Regions from separate parts of the Angustibacter sp. McL0619 genome, predicted to be linked through region 3. Evidence: predicted binding sites of a transcription regulator. Region 3 holds the regulator's gene; each other region holds the start of a gene.
The links. The regulator LexA, encoded in region 3, represses DNA repair genes until DNA is damaged. The targets are predictions, from matches to a motif close to TCGAACANNTGTTCGA.
Positions count from the first base shown of each region.

Region 1 (9,505 bases), 890 kb from region 3:
CCACCCCGCGCTCGTGCACTCGCATCCGGACGTGACCGGCGCCCAACATGACGACGAACTCCACGTTCGTGCCGTTCGGCGGTTCCGGGGTGACGTGCGGCGCGTCGGTCAGGTCCAGCGCCGCCAGGTCGGTCTCGTTCGGCAGCATCACCACGGTGTGCGGGTTACCGAGGTCGAGCGAGAGGCCGGCCACCGAGCCGTCCAGGCCGTGCACGGCGACCCGCGCGTCCCCGCCGTCGTCCAGCGCCTGCTCGCCGCCCACCACGCGCCAGGGGCCGAGGTCGACGGCGAGCTCGTCGCCGTCCACCCGCACCCGCTTGGTGCCGGCGCGCGTCGCCACGGCCAGCTCGCCGCCGTCCCAGGACAGGCCGTCGACCAGCCCCTCGCGCAGCAGGTAGGACACAAAGACGCGGACGCCGTTGCCGCACATCTCGGCGGCCACGCCGTCCGCGTTGCGGTAGTCCATGAACCACTCGGCGGACTCAGCCTGGTCGGCCACCTCGGGGACGTCGCGGGCCCGCACGACCCGGATCACGCCGTCCGCACCGAGGCCGGCGTGCCGGTCGGTGATCCGGCGAACCTGCTCGGCGGTCAGGTCGACGGTGGCGTCCAGGTCTCGGACCAGCACGAAGTCGTTCTCGGTCCCGTGGCCCTTGGTGAAGGTCAGCTGCACGAGACCATCATCCGGTACGCGCGGCCGATCCCGCAGCACCGACCTCGCCCAGCGCCTGCTCGAGCAGGTCAGGCGCGTCGTGCGGCAGCCAGGCGATCCGGTCGTCGCGGGCGAACCAGGACTCCTGGCGGCGCACCAGCCGCCTGGTCAGGCGGGCGGTCTCGTCCATCGCCTCGTGCTCGTCCAGCCGTCCGTCCAGCTGGCCGAGCGCCTGCGCGTAGCCGACGGCCCGCATTGCCGTGCGTCCCTCGCGCAGGCCGAGCGGGAGCAGGCGCTGCACCTCGGCCAGCAGCCCGGCGTCCCACATCGACCGCACCCGGACGCCGATCCGCTGGTCCAGCTCGGGCCGCGGAGCCCGCAGGCCGATCTGGACGGCGGTGCGACGGTAGGCCGGCTCGGGCAGGGTCGCAGAGAACGGCCGCCCGGTCAGCCGGACCACCTCCAGAGCCCGCACCACGCGGCGGACGTTGCCCGGCAGGATGCGTCCCGCGGACGCAGGGTCGAGCTCGGCGAGCCTGGCGTGCATGGCCGCGGCGCCCAGCCGCTCGGCCTCGACCTCCAGCTCGGCGCGAACGGCCGGGTCGGTGGGCGGGATCTCCAGCAGGTCCAACGCGGCCCGTACGTAGAGCCCGGACCCGCCCACCAGGACCGGCACCCGCCCCCGGGCCAGCACGTCACCCAGGGCCGCCTCGACCGCACGCTGGTAGGCGGCCAAGGTCGCCTCTTGGGCCACGTCGAGCACGTCGAGCAGGTGGTGCGGCACCCCTTGGCGCTCGGCGACGGGCAGCTTCGCCGTGCCGACGTCCATGCCGCGGTAGAGCTGCATGGCGTCGGCGTTGACCACCTCACCGTCCAGGGCGCGGGCGAGCGCCACCCCGAGGTCGGACTTGCCCGTCGCGGTTGCGCCGACCACCGCGACGACGAGCCCGTCGTGCGGACCGGACGTCACCGGCAGCCCTGGACCACCGGGGTCGCGGCCGGCGCGCCGAGGCCCGGCAGGCCTAGACCGACCGGCTTCGGCCCCGGACTCTGCGGCTGCGCCTGGCGGGCCTGCCAGGCGTCGCCGGCCCGGGTCCGGCGCACCGCGTACGGGCCCCCGGACAGCGCAGCGTCGGCGACCAGGTGGTGCGGCGCCCCGTAGGTGACCTCCACCTGGACGACGTCGCCGGGACGGGGCACGTCGCCCGCCTCCAGCGCGTGGGGCGGCACCGCGAAGTGGACCAGCCGGTTGTCGGCGGCGCGGCCACTGAGACGGTGCGTGGTCTCGTCCTTGCGGCCCTCACCCTCGGCCACCAGCACCTCGAGGACGCGCCCCTCCTGGGTCCGGTTCTCCGCCCAGGAGATCTCGTCCTGCAGGGCGACCAGCCGCTCGTAACGCTCCTGCACGACCGCCTTGGGTAGCTGGTCGGGCAGGTCTGCGGCCGGGGTGCCGGGCCGCCGGGAGTACTGGAAGGTGAACGCGCTGGCGAAGCGAGCGGCCCGGACGACGTCCAGGGTGGCCTGGAAGTCCTCCTCCGTCTCGCCGGGGAAGCCGACGATGATGTCGGTCGTGATCGCGGCGTGCGGGATGCGCGCGCGCACCGAGTCGATGATGTCCAGGAACCGACGCGAGCGGTACGAGCGGCGCATGCCCTTGAGCACCCGGTCGGAGCCGCTCTGCAGTGGCATGTGCAGGCTCGGCATCACGTTCGGGGTCTCGGCCATCGCGTCGATCACGTCGTCGGTGAACGCGGCAGGGTGTGGGCTGGTGAACCGGACCCGCTCGAGCCCACCGATCTCGCCGCAGGAGCGCAGCAGCTTGCCGAAGGCCAACCGGTCGCCGAACTCGACCCCGTAGGTGTTCACGTTCTGGCCGAGCAACGTCACCTCGAGGGCGCCCTCGGCGACCAGCGCCTCCACCTCGGCCAGGATCTCGCCGGGGCGGCGGTCCTTCTCCTTGCCGCGCAGGCTGGGCACGATGCAGAACGTGCAGGTGTTGTTGCAGCCCACGCTGATCGAGACCCAGCCGGCGTAGGCCGACTCACGCTTGGTCGGCAGCGTCGACGGGAACACCTCGAGCGACTCGAGGATCTCGACCTGCGCCTCCTGGTTGTGCCGGGCCCGGTCCAGCAGGGCGGGCAGTGACCCGATGTTGTGCGTGCCGAACACCACGTCGACCCACGGGGCGCGGCGGACGATCTCGCCACGGTCCTTCTGCGCCAGACAGCCACCGACAGCGATCTGCATACCTGGGTGCTGCTTCTTGGTGGGCGCGAGGTGGCCGAGGTTGCCGTAGAGCTTGTTGTCCGCGTTCTCGCGCACCGCGCAGGTGTTGAACACCACCACGTCGGGGGTGCTGCCCTGCTGCGCCGGGGCGTAGCCGGCGTCCTCCAGCAGGCCGGTGAGCCGTTCGGAGTCGTGCACGTTCATCTGGCAGCCGAACGTGCGCACCTCGTAGGTGCGGGCGTCGGCGGTCTGGGTGATCACTTCGTCCATGGCAACGTCCAGGGTACTTGCGTCGCTAGTGTCTGGCGGCATGACCGAACCGGACGCTGGGTCCGCTGCCCCCGCGCAGCCGGATCGTCGGCCGTTCGTGGTCCTGGAGCACGTCAACAAGCACTTCGGCGAGCTGCACGTCCTGCAGGACGTCGACCTGACCGTGGGCGAGGGCGAGGTCGTCGTCCTGATCGGCCCGTCGGGGTCGGGAAAGTCCACCCTGTGCCGGGCGATCAACCGGCTGGAGACGATCGAGTCCGGCACCATCACCCTGGACGGCGTGCCGCTGCCCGCCGAAGGCAGAGCCCTGGCCGGGCTGCGAGCGGACGTCGGCATGGTCTTCCAGTCGTTCAACCTGTTCGCGCACAAGACCATCTTGGAGAACGTCACCCTCGGCCCGATCAAGGTGCGCGGCATCAGCAAGGACGACGCGAGCGCACGGGCGCACGAGCTGCTGGAGCGAGTCGGCGTCCGAGCGCAGGCCGACAAGTACCCGGCCCAGCTGTCGGGCGGCCAGCAGCAGCGAGTGGCGATCGCCCGGGCACTCGCGATGGACCCCAAGGTGATGCTCTTCGACGAGCCGACCTCGGCACTGGACCCCGAGATGATCAACGAGGTGCTGGAGGTGATGACCAGCCTGGCCAGGTCCGGCATGACGATGCTCGTGGTCACCCACGAGATGGGATTCGCACGCCGGGCCGCGGACCGTGTCGTCTTCATGGCCGACGGCCGGATCCTCGAGCAGGCCACGCCGGAGCAGTTCTTCACCGCACCGACCACTGATCGGGCCCGAGACTTCCTTTCCAAGATCCTGCCGCACTGACCGGGCGGCGGTCAGCGCGCCGGTTCGTCCTCGTCCAGAGCCTGGCGGACCACGGACATGATCAGCCCAGAGGGGTAACCCTTGCGCGCCAACATGCCCACCAGTCTGGACATTCTCTTGTCTCGCTCGAGCCCACGGGTTGAGGCGATCCGACGTGCCACCAGGGTTCTCGCCGCGGCTGCTTCCGACTCGTCGTCCACCTGCTCGAGGGCGACGCGGGCGGTCTCGTCGTCCACGCCCTTGCGACGCAGCTCGTGCGCCAGCCCACGACGCCCCAAGCCCCTACCCGCCACCTGCGAGCGGACCAGCATCTCGGCGAAGGCGGCGTCGTCGATCAGTCCGACCTCTTCGAAGCGGTCGAGAACTCGTTCGGCGACGTCCTGCGGAGCCCCTCGCTGGGCGAGCTTGTCCGCCAGCTGCGAACGGCTGCGCGGCGCCATCGTCAGCTGCCGCAACACGATCGCCCTGGCCACCGACTCCGGATCGGCATCTGGCGTGTCGTCGGCGGAACCGCCCGGGGCGGGCTCGCTCGGCGATGCGAGCCGCCCTCCCCGGGCGCGGGCCGGACGTGACGTCGACACGGTGGTTAGAAGTCGACCTTGACCTCGGGCACGGCCACCTCAGCGGGTGCGTCGACCCGGGGCCCGATGCCGAGCTTCTCCTTGATCTTCTTCTCCAGCTCGTTACTCAGGTCGGGGTTGTCGCGCAGGAACGAGCGCGCGTTCTCCTTGCCCTGGCCGAGCTGATCGCCCTCGTAGGTGTACCAGGCACCGGACTTGCGGACGAAGCCCTGCTCCACGCCCATATCGATCAGGCCACCCTCGCGGGAGATGCCCTGGCCGTAGAGGATGTCGAACTCCGCCTGCTTGAACGGCGGGGCCATCTTGTTCTTGACCACCTTGCACCGGGTGCGGTTGCCGACCGGGTCGGTGCCGTCCTTGAGCGTCTCGATGCGACGGACGTCGAGCCGGACCGAGGCGTAGAACTTGAGTGCCTTGCCACCGGTCGTCGTCTCGGGCGAGCCGAACATGACACCGATCTTCTCGCGCAGCTGGTTGATGAAGATCGCCGTGGTCTTGGAGTTGCTCAGTGCGCCGGTGATCTTGCGTAGCGCCTGGGACATCAGCCGAGCCTGCAGACCCACGTGGCTGTCGCCCATCTCGCCCTCGATCTCGGCGCGGGGCACGAGCGCCGCGACGGAGTCGATGACGATGATGTCGAGCGCTCCGGAGCGGATGAGCATGTCGGCGATCTCGAGCGCCTGCTCACCTGTGTCGGGCTGGGAGACCAGCAGCGCGTCGGTGTCCACCCCCAGCTTCTGGGCGTACTCGGGGTCGAGCGCGTGCTCGGCGTCGATGAAGGCAGCGATCCCGCCGGCCTTCTGCGCGTTCGCGACGGCGTGCAGCGCGACGGTCGTCTTGCCCGAGGACTCCGGGCCGTAGATCTCGACCACCCGGCCGCGCGGCAGACCGCCGATGCCGAGGGCGATGTCGAGGGCCACCGAACCGGTGGGGATCACCTCGATCGGCGCACGGACTTCGTCGCCGAGGCGCATGACCGAGCCCTTGCCGAACTGTCGGTCGATCTGCGCGAGCGCCGTGTCGAGCGCCTTCTCGCGGTCTGCGGGAGCGGGCATGTTTCCACCTCGTGGTTCGGGTCGGGGCTGCCGACCGCTACGTCGTGTTGTCATCGACGGAGACGTTAGGCGGCCCCACCGACAACCGTCCCGAGCCGCCCTCGACCTGTGGATCGTGGGACTCACCCGAGCAACTGTGGACAACCCTACCGAACAGGTGTTCGATCCGGCGGAGGCTGTTCCGGCGTGTCGGATCGACGTAAGGTCGAGCCATGTGCCGCAGCATCAAGACCCTCCGTGAGCCGTACACCCACGACGTGAGCCACTCCGACATGCACGCCGCCGCCCTGCAGTACGTGCGCAAGATCAGCGGTTTCCGCGCCCCGGCGGCGCACAACGCGGCCGCGTTCGACGCCGCTGTGCGCGAGGTCGCCGAGGCGACCGAGCGCCTGCTGGACAGCCTGCAGGTCCGCGGCGCGGCCGCCAGCTGACCTGCGCCGCTTGCCGGCCGCTACTTCAGCAGCAGCGCGGCCAGCCGCCGACGGGTCACGGCCAGCCCCACCGCGCCCATCGCCAGCAGTGCCGCGACGTTGCCGAACAACGACCACGACACGTCACCCAGGCAGAGCGCCCGCTCGATCACCACGCCGTGGTAGAGCGGGGACAGCTCGACCAGCCAGCGCAACGCGGGCGGGTAGGCGTCGACCGGGAAGAACGTCCCGGACAGCAGGGTCAGCGGCACGAGCGCCATCTGGATGTAGTCGAAGTCCTGGAAGTTGCGGATCCACGTCGTGGCAGCCATGCCCACAGCGGAGAAGACGAAGCCGATCAGGGTGGCCGCCGGCAGGGCCAGCAGGGCCCACCAGCTGGTGGTCAGACCCATCGCCACCGAGATGAGCAGGAACCCGACCACGTAGCAGCCGGCTCGCATCAACGACCACAGCATCTCCCCGACCGCGATGTCACGCGGGCCGACCGGGGTCGCCAGCATCGCGTCGAACGTGTGCATGTACTTGAGCTTGAAGAACATGTTGTAGGTCGCGTCGAAGACCGCACCGTTCATCGCTGACATCGCGAGCATGGCCGGCGCCATGAACTGCGCATACGTGACGGTCTGTCCGTTCGCCAACGTCACGTCACCGATCAGCGCGCCGAGCCCGAGGCCGAGCGAGAACAGGTAGAACACCGGCTCGAGGAACCCGGTCAGGAACGCGACCCACTGCCGCCGGTAGGTGAGCACGTTGCGCTCGACCACGACGCCGGCCAGGGCGAGGGCGGCCATCAGACCACCATCCGGCGGCGCAGCGTGCGGTGGGCCAGGTACCCACCGACCACGACCCACAGCAGCAGGTAGGCCACGTGCACGAGGTCCGGCCAGAAGGACATCGTGCCCAGCGTCGCGTCGCGGGCGAGCGAGGACCCGTGCCATAGGGGGATCAGGAACGCGACCGGCTGCATCCAGGCCGGCAGCTGGTCGACGGGGAAGAAGGTCCCCGAGAACAGGAACATCGGCACCAGGCCCAGCCGGAAGACGAGGTTGAACGTCGTGTCCGTCTCGGCCCGCGAGGAGATAGCGAACATCGGGCCGGCGTAGGCCAGCGTGACCAGTGCCACCGCGACCAGCGCGAACACCCCAGTCCAGGAAGGAATGGCGCCCAGAACGGCGGCGACGACCAGGAAAACCACGCCGCTGAGCAGCGAGCGCAGCAGGATCGCGGTGAGGTTGCCGGCCACGATGTCCCAGACGCGGACCGGCGTGGCGAGCATCGCGTGGAACTGCCGACCCCACTTGATCGAGCCGAGCACGGGGTAGGACGCGTCGAACACCCCCATCTGCATCGCGGTCGCGACGAGCACCCCTGGCGCGATGAACTCTACGTAGGGCACACCGTCCAGGGCCGAGCTCCCACCGCTGTTGACCAGTGAGCCGAGGCCGTAGCCCATCGCCACCAGGTACAGCAGCGGGGAGAAGAAGCTGCCGAACAGCGTGCCGCGGAAGGTGCGCCGCATCAGCACCAGGAAGTACTCCAGCACCCGGATCACCGGGTGCGGGCCGGCGTCCACCGGCGCGGGAGCGGCCGAAGGTCGACTCAGGGACGTCGTGGCCATCAGTCCACCAGCGTCCGGCCGGTTAGCCGCAGGAAGACGTCCTCCAGGGTGCTGCGCCGAGCCAGCGACGACAGCGGCTGGATGCCCCGCTGGTGCACGGCCACGGTGGCCTGCTCACCGTCGTCCACATAGAGCAGCAGCCGGTCCGGGAGCACCTCGATCCGGTCGGCGACGCCGTCCAGCCGGTCGGCGTGCGGCGTGAGGTCGTCGTCGGCGAACCGGAGCTCGAGCACCTCGCGGGTGGACCACGCCTCGATCAGCGACCGCGGGGTGCCCTCGGCGACGATCCGGCCGGCGTCCATCACCACGAGCCGGTCGCAGAGCTGCTCCGCCTCGTCCATGTAGTGCGTAGTCAGCACGAGCGTGACGCCCTGCCGCTTGAGCCGGAACAGCCGGTCCCACAGCACGTGCCGGGCCTGCGGGTCCAACCCGGTGGTCGGCTCGTCCAGCAGCAGGATCTCGGGGCGGTTGATCAACGCCCGGGCGATCGTCAGCCGGCGCTTCATACCTCCGGACAGCGGCTCGACCATCGCGTCCGCACGCTCGGTCAGGTTCGCGAACTCCAGCAGCTCGTCGGCACGTCGTCGGCACTCGGCCCGGGACAGCCCGAAGTAGCGGCCGTAGATGAGTAGGTTGTCGCGCACGGTGAGCTCGCCGTCGAGCGAGTCCTGCTGAGGCACCACGCCGAGCCGAGCGCGAATCTGGGCGCCCTTCGAGCGAGGGTCCAGGCCCAGGATGCTGAGCTCGCCCCCGGTCGGTGGTGACACGCAGCCGATCATCCGCATCGTCGAGGACTTGCCGGCACCGTTCGGCCCGAGGAAGCCGAACGCCTCGCCGCGCTCGACCCGGACGTCGATGCCGTCGACGGCGGTGAACTCGCCGAACTGCTTGCGTAGCCCGCGCGCCTCGATCATGGGCGCACTTCGCCGGTCGTCGTCCACGCCTTCACCTGACTCGATCTGCTCGGCTGCGCTCTGGCTCGTCCTCTCACTCACCCGAGCGACCCTAACCACGGCCACCGACAGCCGCAGCGTGTTTTCCGCGGTGGCGCCGGTGACCAGGCCGCGTCACAGCCCGGTCACGGTCCAGCTCGCGCCGCGCGTCACCCACGATCCGCCGTCCGGCGTGCGTAGGCTCGATGCAACCGGTCGGTCGCGTCACGCGTGTGCAAGGCAGACGCAGACCACCTACGAGAACGGGGACCGCGAATGCTGGCTGGCCGGCAGGCTGCACGGCTGGAGGTCGGGTCGTCGGCCGTGCGCCGGGGCTCGATCGCCGCGACGACCATCACGCTGGCGCTCGCGCTCGGCGCCTGCGGCCCCACCGGCGAGGACGGAGCCGCCGGCCCGGCCGGGCAGCCGTCCGCCGGCACGAGGTCGTCCGCGACGACGTCCAGCTCTCCGTCCAGCACGAGCCCACCGTCCTTGCCGACTCCCACACCGACTCCCACGGCGACTCCCAGCTCGACGTCCGCACCGACGAGCAGCCCGACGGCTACCGCGACCGGGACGGCCGGGCCCGGCACCTCCCCCACGACCAGCGCCGCGCCGGTCACCGCCAAGACGATCCTGCGGCCCGGGATGGGCGGCCCGTACGTGCTGGCGGCCCAGAAACGGCTCAGCACGCTCGGCTACTGGCTCGGGTCAGCGGACGGCGAGTACGGCTCGAACACCAGCCAGGCCGTCATGGCGTTGCAGAAGGCGGCCGGCCTGGGCCGCGACGGCGTCCTCGGTCCGAAGACGAAGAGGGCCCTCGAGCAGGGTGTCCGACCGCATCCGAGGACGACGTCGGGCTCGGCCGTCGAGGTGGACAAGGACCGCCAGCTCGTCATGGTCGTGGTCGACGGGTC
Region 1 is NZ_CP188257.1:1,858,775-1,868,279, reverse strand. It holds gene dapF (diaminopimelate epimerase) at 1-673, opposite strand, end outside; gene miaA (tRNA (adenosine(37)-N6)-dimethylallyltransferase MiaA) at 681-1,730, opposite strand; gene miaB (tRNA (N6-isopentenyl adenosine(37)-C2)-methylthiotransferase MiaB) at 1,619-3,148, opposite strand; gene ACPPVT_RS08630 (amino acid ABC transporter ATP-binding protein) at 3,189-3,971, shown strand; gene ACPPVT_RS08625 (regulatory protein RecX) at 3,983-4,552, opposite strand; gene recA (recombinase RecA) at 4,558-5,607, opposite strand; gene ACPPVT_RS08615 (DUF2277 family protein) at 5,820-6,038, shown strand; gene ACPPVT_RS08610 (ABC transporter permease) at 6,059-6,829, opposite strand; gene ACPPVT_RS08605 (ABC transporter permease) at 6,829-7,656, opposite strand; gene ACPPVT_RS08600 (ABC transporter ATP-binding protein) at 7,656-8,570, opposite strand; gene ACPPVT_RS08595 (L,D-transpeptidase family protein) at 8,865-9,505, shown strand, end outside.
Region 1: a site for LexA is predicted at 5,757-5,772, ahead of recA (recombinase RecA). Genes of this name have one in related genera too.

Region 2 (9,505 bases), 860 kb from region 3:
GGGTCGCGCCAGCCGTGCCTGGCCTGCAGGAAGGGGGTCACCATGTCCGACTTCACCGGGCCGGGACGGAACAGCGAGATGTCTATGACGATGTCGTCGAACGTCTCGGGCCCGAACTTGCCGACCAGCTCACGCTGCCCGGGCGACTCGATCTGGAAGCAGCCCAGCGTGTGCGTCGAGCGGATCAGCCGGAAGGTCGCCTCGTCGTCCAGCGGGACGTCCGACCGGTCGTCGAGGTCGACCTGCACTCCGTCCACCCGGATGATCTCGTCGACGGCGTGCGCCATCGCCGACTGCATCCGGATGCCCAGCACGTCGAGCTTGAGCAGTCCCATGGCCTCGACGTCGTCCTTGTCGAACTGGCTCATCGGGAACCCCAGCCAGCTCGCCTCGACCGGGGTGCGGTCCAGCAGCGTGATGTCGGACAGCACGACGCCGCACGGGTGCAGGGCGATGTGCCGGGGCAGCGCGTCGAGCCGCTCGACGTGCTCGAAGAGCAGGTCGAGCCGCTGGTGACCGAGGCCGCTGGTCCGCAGCTCGGGCAGCTCGGCGATCGCGGTGCGGGCGTTGCGCGCCCTGATGTGCGGGAACGACTTGGCGATGGCGTCGACCTCGACGGGCGGCAGCCCGAGGGCGGCACCGACGTCCCGGACGGCGTGCCGCACCCGGTAGGTGTCCATCATCGACACGCAGGTGACCCGCTCGCCGCCGAACCGTTGCAGGATCTGCTCGTAGACCTCGGTGCGCCGGGCCGACTCGACGTCGATGTCGATGTCCGGCAGCTGGGCGCGCAACGGCGAGCAGAACCGCTCCATCAGCAGACCGTGCTCGATCGGGTCGACACCGCTGATCCCGAGCAGGTAGTTGACCAGGCTGCCTGCCCCTGACCCGCGAGCCGCGACCCGCACGCCCATGCCCCGGATCAGGTCGCAGACCGCGGCGACGGTGAGGAAGTAGCTCTGGTAGCCGAGCTGGTCGATGACGTCGAGCTCGGCGGCGAGGCGTTGCCCCACCTCGCCCAACCGACGCTGCGGTGCACCCGGGTAGCGTCCGGCGACCGATGCGTGGACCCGCTCGCGCAGCACTGCGCTCGGGCTCTGGCCCGCGGACAGGCCGAGCACCGCGGGCTCAGGCAGGTGCACCGACCCGATGCCGAGGTCGGCTCTCGGGTCGAGCTCGCACCGCCCGGCCAGCGCGGCCGTGTCGGCCAGCAGCCGACGCACCTCGTCGTGGGCCAGGTGGCTGCCACCGCCGAGGGTCGCCACGACCTGCTCGGCGGTACGCGTCATGGTGGCGCCGTCGGCCAGGTAGCCCTGGGCGGTCACCCGGTCGAGGTGACGCACGTCGAGCGTGACCAGCCGCCGGGTGGCATCCAGGACGTCGGCGGTGGCGGCCCCGTCGGGGGTGGCATAGCGGACCGCGTTGGTCAGCACGGCGGGCAGGCCGGCTGCCCTGGCCAGCGCCAGCATCCGCCCGGCGTGCTGCACGCTGAGCGGGCCGTTCGGCGGCCCGTGGTGACAGACCACCTCGATCGCCAACGACCCCTCGGGCAGCACCTCGCGCCACCGGGACAGCACGGCGCGGGCCAGGTCCGGACGCCGGGCCAGCACCGCCCGACCGACCTCGCTGGACGGGCCGAGCAGCACCGTGAGCGCTGCCCCATCGGACGTCGGCGTACTCGCGTGGCGGGCGAGCATCGCCAGGTCGGTGACCGGCGTCCCCCGCTCGCCGCCCAGCGCGGCGCTGGCCAGGTGCGCCGCGGAGGTCAGCCGGCACAACGCCGCCCACCCCGCACCGGCACCCGCCGGTGCGGCCGGGCCGTGGGCGAGCACCGTGACCCGAGGACGGTAGGGATCCACCAGGGCCCCACCGCGCACAGGCGTCCGCCCGTTTCCGGCGGCCCGCGCCGCGGCCGACGGATCGGCCCAGCCCGGCAGCCCGTCGACCAGACCGGTGGGTGCCGTCGCCAGATCCACCCCGAGCAGCGGGGCGATGCCGGCGCGCTGACAGGCCAGGACGAACTTGACCGCGCCGTACAGCCCGTCGCGGTCGGTGAGAGCGAGTGCGCTCATCCGCTGCTCGACCGCACGGTCCACCAGGACCTGCGGCGAGGAGGCGCCGTGCCGTAGCGAGTACCCCGAGGCCACGTGCAGGTGGACGAAGTCGCTGGTCATCCCGACAACGGCAGCGGGAGCGTCCCGCTGGAGATCGAAGCGGCCCCCACGGGCAGCACCGCGTGACGCGGTAGACCGAGCACGCCTTCGACCACTGCGAGGAAGGCCTCGCCGTCGCGGACCAGGTCATCCGCCTCCCGGCTGCTCACGGCGTCCTCCCGGCCGGCCTCGACCGCGGCTCGACGGGTCGCCCCGGCGTCGAAGAAGCTGGCCCACTCCCCCAGCTCGGGCGCCACTGTGGGCAGCACCTCCCACACGCTGCGCGGCCGCCCGTACCGCTGCGGACGCCCACGCACCGACAGCACGGCGGCCGCAGCCCGCAGCGCAGCCAGGTGGGCCGCGACGTAGCGCTCGCCGGCCGAGGTGGCGCTGAGGGCCATCACCAGGCTGTCCCTGGCTCGGTCGACCAGGTCGAGGCTGCCGGGTGGGACGCGCGCAGGGCCGGGTGTGGTCACGAGATCCTCCTGCCAGCTCGATGGTCGATGGGGTGCGCCTCAGTCGTCGACGCCGGTCAGCCGCCAACCGGTGACGGGCTCGGCAGACGGGTCGTGCACGAGGTCGTAGACCCCGACCGGGCTGGAACGCCCGGCCGCGGCCTCGACCCGCCAGACCTGTCGTTCTGCCGGCTCCAGGGATGCCCGGACCTCGCCCGGCGCGAGCGCCACCGCCCCCTGCGCGGTGGACCCCCCAGAGGTCTCGGCCCGCAGACCGAGCAACGCCGTGGCGGCCGCCTCTCGCCACCACACGCGCCGCTCGTACCAGTGCGCGAGCACGCCCCGGACGACGTACAGCCGGTCACGCCACACGAAGGCCACCGGCGCCGACAGGCCTACGGCGGCGCCCTCAGGATCCGCCACCTCGGCCGCGTTCGCCGTCCGCACCTCGATCGCCTCGTCGTACCGCCGCACAGCAACCACCTCCACCACGACTGATGCCCGCTGGTCGCGCTGCCGTGGGGAAGGAGGCAGAGCCGGACCGGCCAGATCCGGGTGGCGGCTTCCCCACCGCCACCCGGACCAGGCAGGTCCGGGCCCGTCACGGGGCCGGGGTCGAAGCGGCCGGAAGGACGGACCCTCCCCCGAGGCGACGGGGAGTACGCCTCGAGAGGATTCGAACAGGTGTTCGAACGACTACGAGACTACACCCGGGCTCGGACAGTCCGTCAACACCATCGAGCCACCCGCTCTTGACACCTCCCGCGACGTGCTTGAGGTTGCCCCGGGGTAGACCCCTAGCCTGCCGGACATGACCTCGAGCACCACCCCCGACGAGCTCCTGACCATCGGCGTGCTGGCCAGGCGCACCGGCCTGACCACGAAGGCGATCCGGCACTACCACCGGGTCGGCCTGCTGCACCCCGCGCACGTGGACCCGCAGACCGGCTACCGGTACTACACCCATCAGCAGCTCGACATCGCCCTGCTGGTGCATCGGCTGCGTGCAGTGGACGTCCCGTTGCAAGAGGTGCGCGAGTGCCTGAACAGCTCCGACCTCGACGCCGTGACTGCGACCTTGGTCCGGCACCGCCGACGCGTCGAGGCCCGCTCGATCCGCCTGCGCGGCGATCTGCACACCATCGACCACTACCTGAAGGAGACACCGGTGACCCAGACCAGCGGGCCCTCCCAGCCGCAACAGGCCACCCAACCGGCCCAGCCTGCCGATGTCCACCCGGACACCAGGCTGGACCACGACGTCGAGCGGCGACTTGCCGTCGCGCTCTTCAACGACACCTGGCGGCTGATGGAGAACGAGGCCCGCACCCCGGCCGACGACGACCGCATGCTGCACACCGCGCACGCGTCGCGGCACCACTGGGCCGGCGTCGGCACCCCGGTCAACCTGGCCCGCGGTGAGTGGCTGTGCTCGCGGGTCTACGCCGTCCTGGGTCGTGGCGAGCCGAGCCTCCACCACGCACAGCGCGAGCTGGACCTGTGCCGGGAGAACGCGATCGGCGACTGGGACCTGGCGTTCGCGTACGAGGCGCTGGCGCGTGCGCACGCCGTCAGCGGCGATGCGCTGGCCGCCCGGGCCGCCACCGAGCAGGCACTGGCGTGCGGCGAGGACATCGCCGACGACGAGGACCGCGCCATGCTGCTGGCCGACCTGGAGACCATCCCCGGGCAGCCGCGCTTCTGGTGAGGGCCGCGCCGGTGCGACTCACCTGCGCGACGGTAGTTCGCACCGGCACTACCCTTCCTCCATGGCGGACCTCACCGAGCACAACGCGGTCGCCCGGGTGACCCAGACCCTTGCGGGCCTGGGTGTCCAGGGGCAGGTGCGGGTGCTGGACGACGCCGCCCGGACCGCCCAGGCCGCCGCCGACGCGCTCGGGGTGGAGGTCTCGCAGATCGCCAACTCGCTGGTCTTCGTCTCGGTCCCGGCCGTCGCCGACCCAGACCAGGGACGACACGAGCTGGGCGTGCCGGGCGAGCCGCTGCTGATCATGACCTCCGGCGGCCACCGGGTCGACACGCACAAGGTGGCGGACCTGATCGGGGTCGCGGACCTGCAGCGGGCGACACCGGAGATCGTCCGTGCCGCAACGGGTTTCGCCATCGGCGGGGTCGCCCCGGTCGGGCACCTGACGCCGGTGCGCACCTTCATCGACATCGCGCTGTCGCGGTACGACGTGGTGTGGGCGGCCGCGGGCCACCCGCACACGGTGTTCCCGACGTCGTACGAGGAGCTGGTCCGGATCACCGGGGGCCAGCCGATCGAGGTAGGCTAGCCAGCTGGCCCACCGGGTCTGCGGCGGTGGGGCTTTGTCCGATTCGCCCCGGTGACGCCGCCCGCGTGGCCGCGTATGGTCGATTTGGGGCGGCCTGGAGCCGCGGGAGAACGAGCACCGGGCCGGGCGGTGATCTGTGGTGGTCGGCGTAGCGGGGGGCGCGCGCGACTACCCCTACGCGTTCCACATCGCCCTGGACGGGAACGGCCTGAACGGTCTCGAGGGCCGCGCGGGGGTCTGCCTGTTCCGGTACGACCCGGCCACCGGCGACCACGCTTACAAGATCACGTACTTCGGCGGCGTTGCCGGCGGGCACGCCCCCACGGTGGACCCCGCCCGCCGCCTGGGCTTCCTGGGCAACACCGGTCAGCACCTGTTGTTCTACGACCCGGCCACGCTGGACGAGGCGGACCGGGTGTCAACGCTGCGCTTCGCCGTCCCGGACACGACCATCAAGGGCAGCACGCACCTGGTCTGGCTGGACGACACCGAGTTCGTCACCGCGATCGGCGAGCACCTGTGGCGCTTCGACGTGAACCGGCTGACCAAGGCCGAGCAGCTGGCGCCGCACGGGCTGAAGGTCCCGCACGCGATGAAGCGCACGGCGTCCGGGCGCTACGTCGTGTTCGGCGGGATGGACCACCCGACCCGTGGCGAGGCCCGCGAGGTGGGCGTCCTGGACACGCTCACCGGCGCCGTCCGCCGGGTCGAGCTGCCCACCACCTGCTGGCACCTGGTGCCGCACCCGGTGCTCGACGTGTTCTACGCGCTCTCGTTCCGGGTGGCGCCGGCGGACGGGACCGACTGGCAGCACTGGGGGATGTCGTACCTGCGCGAGTACGCCTACGAGGTGGACGCCGAGTCCGGCCGGGTGCTGCGGCACTGGTCGGCCGACCGCGACCTGCCGGCGCACATCAACTCCGACGTGACGATCTCCGACCGCGAGCTGATCTTCTGCACCGGCGGCAGCCACACGGTCGTGCTGGTCGACCTGGCGACGCTGTCGCAGCACCGGATCATCGACGAGCACCCGGGCGCGCTGGACCAGTGGACCCACGCCCGCCAGGCCGCCGCCACCGTCACCGAGGCGCTAGCCCGCGGCAACGTGTTCAGCAACGCCCACCTGTACGTCGGCGCCATGAAGGTCAGCCGCGGGGCGCTGCTGGACGGCATCTACGCCTGCCAGCTGTCGGCCGACCAGACGCTGCTGTTCACCGCGAACCGCGGGCAGAACCACATCACCGTCTACGACTACCCCTCGCTCGAGCTTCGACTGCGGGTATCGATGCCCGAGCTGCAGGAGTTCGACCCGCGGCTGCCCAGCTGGGGCGACCCCCGGCTGGGCTTCCACCACTCCTACCTCGTCAGCCCAGCCGGCCCAACCAGCCCAACCGAAGGGACGCCCTGATGGCGGACTACTCGATCGACACCAACGTCTCCGGTGGGTTGACCACCGACCTCGCCGGCCTGGACGACATGAAGCTCACCCTGGACGGCGGGACGACCACGACGCTGGCCGGCGGGACGTCGGTGAACACCAAGTCCGCCGTGACCTCGGAGTCCAAGCTGCACACCGACAGCATGGTCGTCGCGGACACCAAGGTCGCGCTGGCGCCGCTCCAGTCGTCCGTCGACCTGAGACCGGTCGCCGTCGACTCCTGCGTGCGCCTCGAGCTGGCGCCTCCCCCGCCGACAGAGGTCTGCACGCCCTACGAGCAACGCTGGGGCTGGTCGGTCCTCGGGCTGGAGCTGTTCGCGCTCAGCGTGTCCGGCCAGACGTCCACCCACGTGCGACCCGACCGGGCCTGTCCGATCGTCGTGGACCTGTAGGCGGGCGCTGTGGCCACCAAGCGCCGCGGCACGCCGGCCGCCCCCACACCGCCCATCCAGCTGCGCGGCACGCCGCGCCGCCTGGACGCGACGGTCACCGTCCAGAACACCACCGACCAGGCCGTCACGGTGCGTTCGGCGACCGTGCGCGGCGCGGACGTGCCGACCACCGCCGCCACCCTGGGCGCCAGGCTGCCAGCCGGGGCGACCGGCACCGTGCCGGTAAGCCTGAGCCTGCCCGCCACCACCGCGCCCGGCACGTACCCCGTGCAGCTCGAGGTGGCCGGGGTGGCCCGCGAGGCGGTGCTGCACGTCGAGCCCGAACCTGACCTGCAGATCAGCCCGCACCGGCTGCTCGCCGAACGGGGTACCGGGCCGCTCACGCTGCGGATCACCAACCAGGGCAACGTCTCCGTGCACGTCGCGTCGGTGCTCAAGGCGCGAGTGTGGACGAACGGCGTCGTCGGCGACCTCGACGTCACCCTCACCCTGGACGCCGCGGTCACCGTCGAGCCGGGGGTCGCACTCGACGCGACCGGCCGGGTCGCCGTCCCGGACGACCTCGACCCCACTCGCCGCCACCAGGCGCGCATCCCCCTGGGCACCGCGACCCTCGTGGTCCTGGTGCTGCCCTGCGACGACAAGCCCACCACAGCGAGGAAGAACCGATGAGCAGCAGCGCACCGACCGACGTGCTGAACGACCTGGCGACCGGCTGGGCCGAGGCGATGCAGCGCTGGTGGGACGACTCCTCCAGCGCCGTCCGGACTCTGCAACGCGGCTGGACGACCGAGCCGCGTGGCGACCAGAAGGCCTGCGGCTGCACGCAGTCCCACGAACAGCAGGACTGCGGCTGCGGTGACCCGTGCACGTGTTGCGTGCCGCAGGCCGACGTCGTCCTGCACGCCCGCGCGGGCGAGCGCCGGGTGCTCGCGTTCTCCCTGCGCAACTCGCGGCACCGCGAGCGCGAGGTGAGCCTGGAGGTCGGGCCGTGGCACGCGTGCAGCGACGAGCAGGTGAGCGTGCAGGCGCGGTTCGACGTGGACTCACCGCTGACCCTGCAGGGGTGCGAGCGCAAGGTGGTTCGGCTGCTCGTCGCGGTGAGCGCACCCAAGGACGGCGACCAGCGCGAGTCGCTCGGTGACGTCGGCGGCTGCGCGAGCGCGTACGCCGACGTCCGCTTCGAAGGATGTGCACGGCCGCAACGGATCGCGGTCGTGGTCCACCCAGCGGTGTGCGACGCTGTGGACGTCACCTGCGACTGCGGTTGCTGCTAGGAGGACACGATGGCCCAGGACGAGCGTGATCCGGAGCTGACCCGCTGGCTGGAGGTCACCCGCGAGGCCTGGCAGGCGCAGGCCGCGTGGGGTAGGGCCTCGATGGAGCTGGTGCGCTCGGCGATGGGCGGCGAGCTCGACACCGCCAGTGCGAGCCGCGCCTACGCGCAGGCGGCCCGCCGCGAGGGAACGCGCTACTGGCGCAGCGCGAGCCGCCTCGGCGCGGAGTACGTCCGGGACATCGCCCAGCTGGGCAGCGCGGTCGCCACCAGCGTCGTGGACGACGTAGCGCGCAGCCGGCAGGCGCCGGGCCACGGCCACGCGCACGCGCCGTCCGCGGAGCCGACCAGGCACCCGGCCGCTCCCCCGCCGCCCGCACCCGGCGCGGCCGGGCTTACCCTGCGCGGTTCGCCCGGCGAACGGGCATCTGGCGCGGTGACGGTGGTCAACCGGCACCCCAGGGCTCGGCGGATCGAGCTGTCGGCGGCGCCGCTGGTCGACGAGCTCGGGGTCGAGCTGGACGCGGTGATCGAGCTCGACCCGGCCCGCACGACGGTGCCGGCCGGCGAGGAGCGGGTGGTCACGGTGTCCTGCGACCTGGCTGCCGGTACGTTCGAGGTGGGCAGGACGTATCGCAGCACCATCACCGTCAGCGGCGGCGAGGAGGCCACGGTCGTCTGCGTCGTCGCCGTTGACTGAAAGGCACGCCGATGGGCAGGATCGCCGTCCACGAGTTCGTCGCGCTCGACGGGGTGTTCGAGGACCCGCAGTGGACCTTCGAGTTCGGCTTCGATCCGAGGATGGGCGAGACGCTCGCCGCGATCACCGGTGCGTCCACCGCGATCCTGCTGGGCCGCACCACGTACGAGATGTTCGCGCCGGCCTGGTCCACCCGGACGGCGGAGCAGGACCCGGGCGCGCCGTTCTTCAACGACACGCACAAGTACGTGGTCGGGGCGCGCAAGCCGAGCGTTGACTGGGGGCCTTCGACGCTGCTCGGCGCGTTCGACGCCGACGCGATCCGCAGGCTCAAGGACTCGACGGACGGTCTGATCTACGTCTCCGGCAGCGGCACCCTGGTGCGCGGGCTGCTCGCGCAGGGACTGGTGGACGAGCTGCACCTGTTCGTCTACCCCGTCGCGGTCGGTCGGGGGCAGCGGCTTTGGGCGGATGGCGTGGACGCCACCAAGCTCACGCTCACCGGGCACGACGTGTACGACAACGGCGTCGTGCACCTGGTCTACAGACCTGTCTGACCGTGCCGTCCGGTCCGCGTTCCGCTCTGGTCACCGGTGTCGGTCGGCGACGTTCGATCGGCGCTGCACTGGCGCTGGGGCTGGCCGGGGACGGGTGGGACCTGGGGCTGTCGTACTGGACGCCGTACGACGACCGGCTCGGCTACGAGCGGACCCCGGCCGACCCGGAGGCGGTGGCGGCGCAGTGTCGAGCGCTCGGTCGAAGGGTCGTCCTGCTGCCCGGTGACCTCGCCGACG
Region 2 is NZ_CP188257.1:1,887,134-1,896,638, reverse strand. It holds gene ACPPVT_RS08775 (DNA polymerase III subunit alpha) at 1-2,174, opposite strand, end outside; gene ACPPVT_RS08770 (SAV_6107 family HEPN domain-containing protein) at 2,171-2,629, opposite strand; gene ACPPVT_RS08765 (DUF6504 family protein) at 2,669-3,082, opposite strand; gene ACPPVT_RS08760 (MerR family transcriptional regulator) at 3,420-4,316, shown strand; gene ACPPVT_RS08755 (YbaK/EbsC family protein) at 4,378-4,905, shown strand; gene ACPPVT_RS08750 (hypothetical protein) at 5,045-6,313, shown strand; gene ACPPVT_RS08745 (hypothetical protein) at 6,313-6,735, shown strand; gene ACPPVT_RS08740 (hypothetical protein) at 6,745-7,407, shown strand; gene ACPPVT_RS08735 (hypothetical protein) at 7,404-8,012, shown strand; gene ACPPVT_RS08730 (hypothetical protein) at 8,022-8,711, shown strand; gene ACPPVT_RS08725 (dihydrofolate reductase family protein) at 8,723-9,268, shown strand; gene ACPPVT_RS08720 (SDR family oxidoreductase) at 9,271-9,505, shown strand, end outside.
Region 2: a site for LexA is predicted at 3,285-3,300, ahead of ACPPVT_RS08765 (DUF6504 family protein). Genes of this name have one in related genera too.

Region 3 (9,505 bases):
TCTTTGGCGTCGACGTGAGCGAGCCGATGATCGCGCATGCGAGAGGTCTCGAGGCGGCACCGGGCGCTGCGACGATGACTTTCGGGCTCGGCGATGCAACAGCGCTCGGCTTCCACGATCAGAGCTTCGATGCGGTGGTCTCGACCCAGGTCTTCGAGTACGTGCCGGATATCGGGACGGCGTTGACCGAGGTCCACCGGGTGCTCGTCCCCGGCGGGCGGGTGCTCATTCTCGACACGGACTGGGACTCGCTCGTGTGGCACACGAGCGACCGCGAACGGCACGGACGGGTGATGAGCGCGTGGCAAGAGCACCTCGCGGATGCGTGGCTGCCAAGAACGCTCACTAGGCGACTCGAGTCCGCCGCGCTGGCGGTCGAGCGTCAGGACGTGCTCGTGCTCCACAATCCGTCGTTCGACCCGCGCTCGTTCAGCGCCGGCGTGATGCAGTTGATCGCCAACTTCGTCCCCGGCCGGCGCGGCGTCACCGAGGAGGACGCATCCGCCTGGCTGGCCGACCTCCAGGCCCTGGGGGCGGGTGGGGAGTACTTCTTCTCGGTCAACCGATACCTGTTCCTGGCCCGCCGAATCTAGCTGCGCTCCCCGGCGTGACGGGAGCGCTGCCTCGGCGCTCGCGGTGGATATGGTCGGCGGCTGACGTCATCGCGCCTACGCAGCTGAGCGGCAAGCGCACTCAGCAAGGAGCCCCGGCCCGCATTGGGCCGGGGCTCCTTTGATGCTCAGTCCTAATGTCCGCGTGACCGAATCTCGGACATTGATGGCCGAATCCGCGACGTTGCTGTCCGCGTCAGCAGGAAAATTGCATGACCGTTGACATCAGCTGCAGCCGGAGGTGCTCCCGCAGCCCTCGCAGACGTAGCAGGAACCGGCCGGGCGCATCTTCGTCCCGCAGGTCATGCACATCGGGGCGTCAGCCGCCTTGCCCTGGAACTTCTCCAGCAGCTCGGCCGAGGAGTGCACCTCGCTGTCGGAGAGCACCTTCGCCGATGCCGCACCCGCGCCGGACTTCAGCTCGGCTGCCTCGGTCGGAGCCTTGGCGGACGGCTTCACCGGCACGCCTTGGGACAGCGACACGATCTCGGCGGCGTCCGCGTCCTCCTCGTCCGAACCCGAGGTCGCCTCGGCGTCGGTCGCCGTGTACGAGCCGGTCTCGAGCTGGCGCTGACGCTCCTCGGCGGTGTGGATTCCCATGAACGAGCGGGTGTCGAAGTCCAGGTAGTCCAGGGCCAGCCGGCGGAAGACGTAGTCCATGATCGACTGCGCCATCCGGACGTCCGGATCGTCGGTCAGACCAGCTGGCTCGAACCGCAGGTTGGTGAACTTCTCGACGAAGGTCTCCAGCGGGACGCCGTACTGCAGGCCGATCGAGACGGCGATCGAGAAGGCGTCCATCACCCCGGCGAGGGTCGAACCCTGCTTGCCGAACTTCAGGAACAGCTCGCCCAGGCCGTCGTCCGGGTAGGACCCGGCCGTCAGGTAGCCCTCGGCCCCGCCGACGGCGAACGAGATCGTCTGCGACGGACGGCGCTTCGGCAGGCGCTTGCGCACGGGGCGGTACTCGACCACCTTCTCAACGGTAGCCTCCGCCGCGCCGTCGTACGCCTTGTCAGCGCCCTTGGCCTTGGCGTCGGACAGCGGCTGGCCGACCTTGCAGTTGTCGCGGTAGACGGCCAGCGCCTTCAGTCCGAGCTTCCAGCCCTGCAGGTAGACGTCCTCGATCTCCTCGACGGTGGCCGTCTCCGGCAGGTTGACCGTCTTGCTGATCGCACCGGACAGGAACGGCTGTGCCGCAGCCATCATGCGAACGTGACCCATCGGGGCGATGGACCGCGCGCCCATCGCGCAGTCGAACACCTCGTAGTGCTCGGGCTTGAGACCGGGCGCGTCGATGACGTGGCCGTTCTCGGCGATGAACTCGACGATCGCCTCGATCGTCTCGGTCGTGTAGCCGAGCTTCTTCAGAGCTCGCGGGATCGTCAGGTTGACAATCTGCATGGAGCCGCCGCCGACGAGCTTCTTGAACTTGACGAGCGAGAAGTCCGGCTCGATGCCGGTGGTGTCGCAGTCCATCATGAAGCCGATGGTCCCGGTCGGAGCGAGCACCGAGGCCTGCGCGTTGCGGTAGCCGTTCTTCTCGCCCAGCTTGACCACGTCGTCCCAGGCCTTGGTGGCCAGGCGCTGCACGTCCTTGTCCAACGTCGTCAGGGTGCGGATGGCGTCGTTCGCGGCTGCGTGCTTACGCATGACCCGCTTGTGCGCGTCAGCGTTGCGGGCGTAGCCCTCGTACGGACCTACGACCGCGGCCAGCTCGGCGGAGCGCTTGTACGCGGTGCCGGTCATCAGCGAGGTGATGGCGGCGGCGAGCGCACGGCCGCCGTCGCTGTCGTACCCCAGCCCGGAGGCCATCAGCAGCGCGCCCAGGTTGGCGTAGCCGATGCCCAGCTGGCGGTACTTGCGCGTCGTGTCGCCGATCGGCTCGGTCGGGAAGTCCGCAAAGCAGATCGAGATGTCCATCGCGGTGATGACCAGCTCGACGGCCTTGGCGAAGGTCGCGCCGTCGAACGTGTCGTCGTCCTTGAGGAACTTGAGCAGGTTCAGCGAAGCGAGGTTGCAGGAGGAGTTGTCCAGGCTCATGTACTCCGAGCAGGGGTTGGACGCAGTGATCCGGCCGGTCTCGGGGTTGGTGTGCCAGTCGTTGATGGTGTCGTCGTACTGGATGCCCGGGTCCGCGCAGGCCCACGCGGCCTGGGCGATCTTGGTGAACAGCCCCGCGGCATCGACGGTGTCGATGACCCGGCCGTCGGTGCGCGCCTTCAGGCCGAACTCGCCCTTGGCCTCGACCGCACGCATGAACTCGTCGGTGACGCGCACCGAGTTGTTCGCGTTCTGGTACTGCACGCTGGTGATGTCGTGGCCGCCGAGGTCCATGTCGAACCCGGCGTCGCGCAGGACGCGGATCTTGTCCTCCTCGCGCGCCTTGGTCTCGACGAACTCCTCGATGTCGGGGTGGTCCACGTCCAGCACGACCATCTTGGCCGCGCGACGGGTGGCGCCACCGGACTTGATGGTGCCGGCGCTCGCGTCCGCACCACGCATGAAGCTGACCGGGCCGGAGGCCGTGCCGCCCGAGGAACGCAACAGTTCCTTGCTCGAACGGATCCGGGAGAGGTTGAGGCCGGCACCGGAGCCGCCCTTGAAGATCAGCCCCTCTTCGCGGTACCAGTTCAGGATCGAGTCCATCGAGTCGTCGACGGCGAGGATGAAGCAGGCGCTGACCTGCTGCGGCGACGAGGTGCCGACGTTGAACCAGACCGGGGAGTTGAAGCTGAACACCTGGTGCAGCAGCGTCCAGGTGAGCTCGTGCTCGAAGATCTCGGCGTCCTCCGCGGTGGAGAAGTAGCCGTGCTCCTTGCCCGCCTTGACGTAGGTGAGGACGACGCGGTCGATGAGCTGGCGCAGACTCTGCTCACGCTGCTCACTGCCGACGGCACCGCGGAAGTACTTGGTGGTGACGATCGTCGACGCGTTCACCGACCAGAAGTCGGGGAACTCGACCCCGCGCTGCTCGAAGATGGTCTCGCCCGTCTTCCAGTTTTGCTGGACGACGTCGCGACGCTCCCACGTCACCTCGTCGTACGGGTGCGTACCGGGAGTCGTGAAGATGCGCTGCACACTCACGCCCTTGCCCTGCTCCTTGCGACGGGAGCTTCCTCGAGCGCCGCTCGTGGTCTCTGTCATGTGTCCTCGTCCCCTTGCCCTGTCTGTGTCAACGCCCCTGGCGTGACCCGTATTGCCTGCTGAAGTCTGTTACTGCTGTGAACCGTGTGACTCGTGTGGTGCTGTTCGGAGCGAGTCGCTCCGAGGAAGCTCGAGTGGTGACCGCCGGTGGCGTCGGCTTCCCCTCCGCCGCCACCGGCGGTGTCTATGTGGCGCGCCCCGGCCCAGGGACGTCGGCGCCGTCGGCACGCTCGCCCGGCTCGACGCCCATGGCGTCACGCTCGGCGCGCAGCAGGACGATGGCCGACTCGAAGTCCTCCAGCGAGTCGAACGCCTGGTAGACGCTGGCGAACCGCAGGTAGGCCACCTCGTCGAGCTCGCGCAGCGGGCCCAGAATGGCCAGCCCGACCTCGTGCGCCTCGATCTCGGCGCAGCCCGTCGCACGGACCGCCTCCTCGACGCGCTGGGCGATCATCGCCAGGTCGTCCTCGCCGACCGGCCGGCCCTGGCACGCCTTGCGCACGCCGGAGAGCACCTTCGCGCGGCTGAACGGCTCGGTCACCCCAGAGCGCTTCACCACCGACAGGCTCGCCGTCTCGACCGTCGTGAACCGGCGCCCGCAGTCGGGGCACTGGCGACGGCGCCGGATCGAGGATCCGTCGTCGGTGGCCCGGGAGTCCACGACACGCGAGTCGGTGTGGCGGCAGAACGGACAGTGCACGGCCGCCTCCTCTCAACGGGTCGTCAACGGATCGTCCGTCTCACCCAGCACCGACAGCCGAAGGGGCGCCCGAGTTGGGCCGGAACCCCCGGTTTCTAAGGTGCGGATCTCGTCTGTTGTGGACGGATCTGTGGATCACCTGGGGAGAACCTGTGGGCGACGGACCACAACCTGTGGACGAGTCACATCGGTGTAACTACTAGATGTTGGGGTAGACGCTAGACCGCAATCCAAGGACGCGCAAGGACCGCCACCCGATTGGTGTCCGTGTCGCAACACCGCGTGCTCCCCGGGGCGACCCACACCTGGATCGACCACATCCGCCACACCAGCACCAGCGCCTCGCGGCTGAACCGTAGACGCGTCACGCGCTCGACAGTTGGAGCGACGGCTCAGGAAGCCGGGACAGCGATCCGCTGGCCGGCCTGAACGAGGGCGGAGGGCAGTGCGTTGAGCTCGAGGATCCGCTGGACCGTGTCACGGCGGTCGACGGAAGGCGCGACCTCACCCGCGATCGCCCAGAGGGTCTCGCCCGGCGCGACCGTCACGTACCGGGTCGGCACCGGTGCCGAGTCGGTGCCGGCCAGGCCGACCCCGCCGACGAACAACGAGGCGACGATCGCTGCGGACGCCAGCATCCCGGTGATCACCAGTCGGCCGCGGCGAGTGAGCCGCAGAGCGGCCGTGGGGGCCGGGGCGACCTGCGAGCGGGCGCCCCATTTCGAACCGACCGGGCGGGCAGGCCGAGCCGCGGGCGCGCGGTGCCGCATGGACGGCGGAGCGGAGATGGTGATCGCGGTCATGGCTGGCCTCCGGGGAAGAAGAGGATCGAACGGTTGTTCGATCGAACGCCTGTACGATTTCTAGCACCGGGACTCGTCGTTGTCGAGTCCTGGCCGAACACTCGTTCGACTCATCCGTCTCATCCGTGCTCAGGAACACCACATCAGAGACCACCGACAACGGCCGCCCGAGCACCCAGGACCGGCAACACGTTCGAACAGATGTTTGAATCGAGCCCGTCCAGGCCCTACGGTGATCGCACCGCCCCGACCAGGAGGAACGCGATGGCCACGCTCGGACGACCGCCCGCCGATGTGCACGAGATGCCCGAGCGCGACTCCGGCGACGGCCTCACCGCGCGTCAGCGTCGGGTGCTCGAGACCATCCGGGACAGCGTCGAGAGGCGCGGCTATCCGCCCAGCATGCGGGAGATCGGCGAGGCGGCCGGGCTGGCCAGTCCGAGCAGCGTCTCGCACCAGCTCGCCGCGCTCGAGCGCAAGGGCTTCCTGCGCCGCGACCCGCACCGGCCCCGAGCCATCGAGGTCATGTCGCCGGACGGTCCGTCGGCCGCGTCCGCACAACCGGCCGCGGCTCCACTGGACGACCCGACCGGCTCGGGCGACGCCCGGCCCACGCCGTCCTACGTCCCGGTGGTCGGCCGGATCGCGGCTGGCGGTCCGATCCTGGCGGAGGAGGCCGTGGAGGACGTCTTCCCACTCCCCCGCCAGCTCGTCGGCGAGGGGCAGCTGTTCCTGCTCAAGGTGGTCGGCGACTCCATGGTCGACGCCGCGATCTGCGACGGCGACTGGGTCGTGGTCCGGCAGCAGCAGACCGCCGAGAACGGCGACATCGTCGCCGCGATGCTCGACGGGGAGGCGACGGTGAAAACCTTCAGGCGCCGCGACGGGCACATCTGGCTGATGCCGCACAACCCCGCCTACGAGCCCATCCCCGGGGACGAGGCGACCGTGCTCGGCCGCGTCCAGGCGGTCCTACGCCGGATCTGAAGGCCGACGCCGCCTAGCGGCGAGCGGTTGGCGCCTGAGCCTGCGGCTAACCGACGATGGCCAGACCGGCGATGCTGTGCCTCGCGATGGCTGACCGAACGCACTCCGACGGCCTGACGACGGACACCACGGCCGGCCGGGCGGCTCGGCGAAGCTCGAGGAGCAGCCAGACGCCGGGCAACCCGAAGCTCGTCACGTGCTCGGCGAGCACCTGCACCGGACGACCGGAGGTCCCGGCGACGTCGGACTCGAGGTCAGCCACGAGCTCGCGGACCTCAGCGTGCAGCTCGTTTCCGATGGCGCCGTGCAGCACGACCAAAGCACCTGCTTCGTGGTCGATCAGCAGGCTGACCGAGCCCATCTCGTCGTCGAATGACGGGGGGTCTTGGATCTCCAGCGACATGGCAGCCTTCCAGAGCGGCTCCCACGACCGGCGGGGAACGGCTTCATGAACGGCTCGCCACACAGCTGGACGAGACGGGCGTCACCCTAGCAACGACGCGGACCCCGCCAGCACAAGTGCGTCGCCGACGCGCGCGACGTCCCCGTCGTCGTTCCACAGGTGGAAGGCGATCCGGACCAGACCGGCCCGGCCGGCGACGGTGCAACCGGCCAGTCCCAGCTGCTGCGCGATGGCGCCGTCCGCGTCGGGTAGCGACAGCACTGGCCGATCCTGCGCCGGCATTCCCAGCCGGGCACGCAGCCGGTCGGCGAGCCGAGAACCGTGCGCCCGCTCCGCAGGCGTGAGCGAGGTGAAGAGCTCCAGGGACGGCACTGTCCCGACCCACGACAGCCACGCCGGCGAGACGTCGAACCGGCGCGCATCGGGGGCCAGGTCCATGTCCGGGCCGTAGCAGGAGCCCCAAACCGAGTCCCCCGCGTACCAACCGGCGTTCACCGGTCGGATCTGCTCCAGCAGTCCGGGCCGGATCGTGGCGAAGGCCGATCCCCTGGGCGCGCAGAGCCACTTGTAGGCGGAGCAGACGGTGACGTCGAACTGCGAGGCGTCGATGTCCATCCAGCCCGCCGCCTGGGTCGTGTCGCAGAACGTGAGCGCGCCGACCCGGCGGGCCGCCTCGACGACGGCGGTGGCGTCCACCACCTGGCCGTCGGCCGACTGGGCCAGCGAGAAGGCCACGACGTCGCACCCGGCGGCAACCGCCTCGGGCAGCTGCTCCAACGGCACGTGCTGCACGCTCACCGAGCGATCGGCCTGGACCAGGAACGGGAAGACCATCGAGCTGAAGTCGCCGTCCACGCAGATCACGCGGCTGCCGGGCGGCAGGCTGGCGGCCAGGGTGCCGGCCGTCACCGACACCTGCGACCCGACCGCGACCCAGGAAGATGGCACGCCGACCAGCTGGGCATACAGCTCGCGAGCCCGGTTGACCACGGTGTCGTAGCCGACCGCGCAGGCGTACCCGCGCTGCCAGGCGTCGACCGCGTCGCGCACCGCGTCCGCGGTGGCCCGCGGCGGCAGCCCCAGGGTGGCCGCGTTCAGGTAGCCCGGAGCAGCGTCGAACGCTGGGTGCCGCACGGCAGGAGCTGACGTGTCCGTGGCGAGGGATGGCGCGACAGCGGGTTGCGTACTCATCCACCCAGGGTGACGGGACCGTGGAAATAGCACAACGACCGGCTCTGTCCGGTTTCGATAACCTGACGTTATGCTTGGCCGCATGATCGACGTGAACGCACTGCGCGTCGTGCGGGCCATCGGCGACGAGGGCGGCTTCACCGCGGCCGCCAACGCGCTCGGCTACAGCCAGCCCGCGGTCAGCCAGCTCGTCCGCCGGCTCGAGCAGCGGATCGGCACGCCGTTGGTCGAGCGGCACGGCCGGTCCGTCCGGCTGACCGAGGCCGGGCAGGTGCTGGCCCGGCACGCGGTCACCGTGCAGGCCGCGCTGGATACCGCGGACGAGGAGATCGCCGCCATCACCGGCCTTCGAGCCGGTCGAGTGCGCGTGATGGCCTTCCCGTCGTCCTCGGCCTCGGTGGTGCCGCGTGCGCTGGCCGACCTGCGCGCCCGCCATCCCGGCCTGCAGGTGACCTTCAGCGAGGGCGAACCGCCGCAGTCCCTGGCCGCCCTGCGCTCGGGTGAGTGTGATGTCGCCGTGGCCTTCACCTACCCCGGCACGGGTGCGGGCCGCGACGTGGACGACCTCGCCGGACTGCTCACCGTGCCGCTGCTGGACGACGAGCTGCACGTCGTCCTGCCCGCCGACCACCCGCTCGCCGACCAGCGGCGGATCGGGCTCGACCAGCTGCGCGACCAGCCGTGGATCGCCGGCTGCCCGCGCTGTCGCGGACACCTGATGTCGCTGGCCGAACGGGACGGCTTCACCCCGCGGGTCGAGTTCGAGACCGACGACTACGTGGCCGTGATGGGCCTGGTGGCCGAGGGACTCGGGGTGGCCCTGGTGCCCGGGCTGGTGCTGCGCACGACGACGCACCAGGCGGTCGTGACCCGGCCGCTGCACCCGACCTCGCTGCGGTCGGTGCTCGCGGTGACGACGTCCGACCTGCGCCGGGTGCCGGCCGTGGATGCGTTGATCACCTCGCTGCAGAGCGCCTCGCGCTGACCGCTGCCCTACCGTGACTCGCATGCCGGACCAGCTACCCGCCGTGCTGCTCCAGGTCTGGGGGGTCGAGCGGGCCAAAGTGCCCTCGGCCATGCTGCGGATGGCCAGCACGCGCCGGCTGCTCAGGCAGGCTCCCGGCCTGCGCTTCCGCAAGCTGCTCGGCACCGGCAGCGGCCGCTCCTTCACCGTGCGGGACGCCGACCCACGGCACTGGGCCTTGCTCACCGTCTGGGACGACGACGCGCCCGCCGCGCGCTTCCTGGACGGCCACCCGGCACTCGACTCCTGGGCCGCGGTCAGCCGCGAGCGCCTCGACGTGCACCTGCGTCCGCTCGCCTCACGCGGCCGGTGGTCCGGTACCGAGCCTTTCGGGAACCCGTTGCCCGGCAAGACCTTCGGGCCGGTGGCCGCCATCACCCGGGCCAGGATCCGGCCGCGCAAGGCGCTCACCTTCTGGCGCGCCGTGCCGCCGGTCTCGCTGGACCTTCGCCAGACTCCGGGCCTGCAGCTGGCGATCGGGATCGGTGAGGCACCGGTCGGGCTGCAGGGCACCTTCAGCCTGTGGGACGACGCGCAGTCCCTGAACGACTTCGCCCACCGCCGCCGTCCGCACGTCGAGGCGATCCGCCGGACCGAGCAGGAACGCTGGTACGTCGAGGAGCTGTTCGCGCGTTTCGC
Region 3 is NZ_CP188257.1:2,747,469-2,756,973, forward strand. It holds gene ACPPVT_RS12680 (methyltransferase domain-containing protein) at 1-593, shown strand, start outside; gene ACPPVT_RS12685 (vitamin B12-dependent ribonucleotide reductase) at 837-3,758, opposite strand; gene nrdR (transcriptional regulator NrdR) at 3,943-4,458, opposite strand; gene ACPPVT_RS12695 (LysM peptidoglycan-binding domain-containing protein) at 4,851-5,261, opposite strand; gene lexA (transcriptional repressor LexA) at 5,463-6,248, shown strand; gene ACPPVT_RS12705 (hypothetical protein) at 6,295-6,651, opposite strand; gene ACPPVT_RS12710 (aminotransferase class V-fold PLP-dependent enzyme) at 6,733-7,842, opposite strand; gene ACPPVT_RS12715 (LysR family transcriptional regulator) at 7,925-8,827, shown strand; gene ACPPVT_RS12720 (monooxygenase) at 8,850-9,505, shown strand, end outside.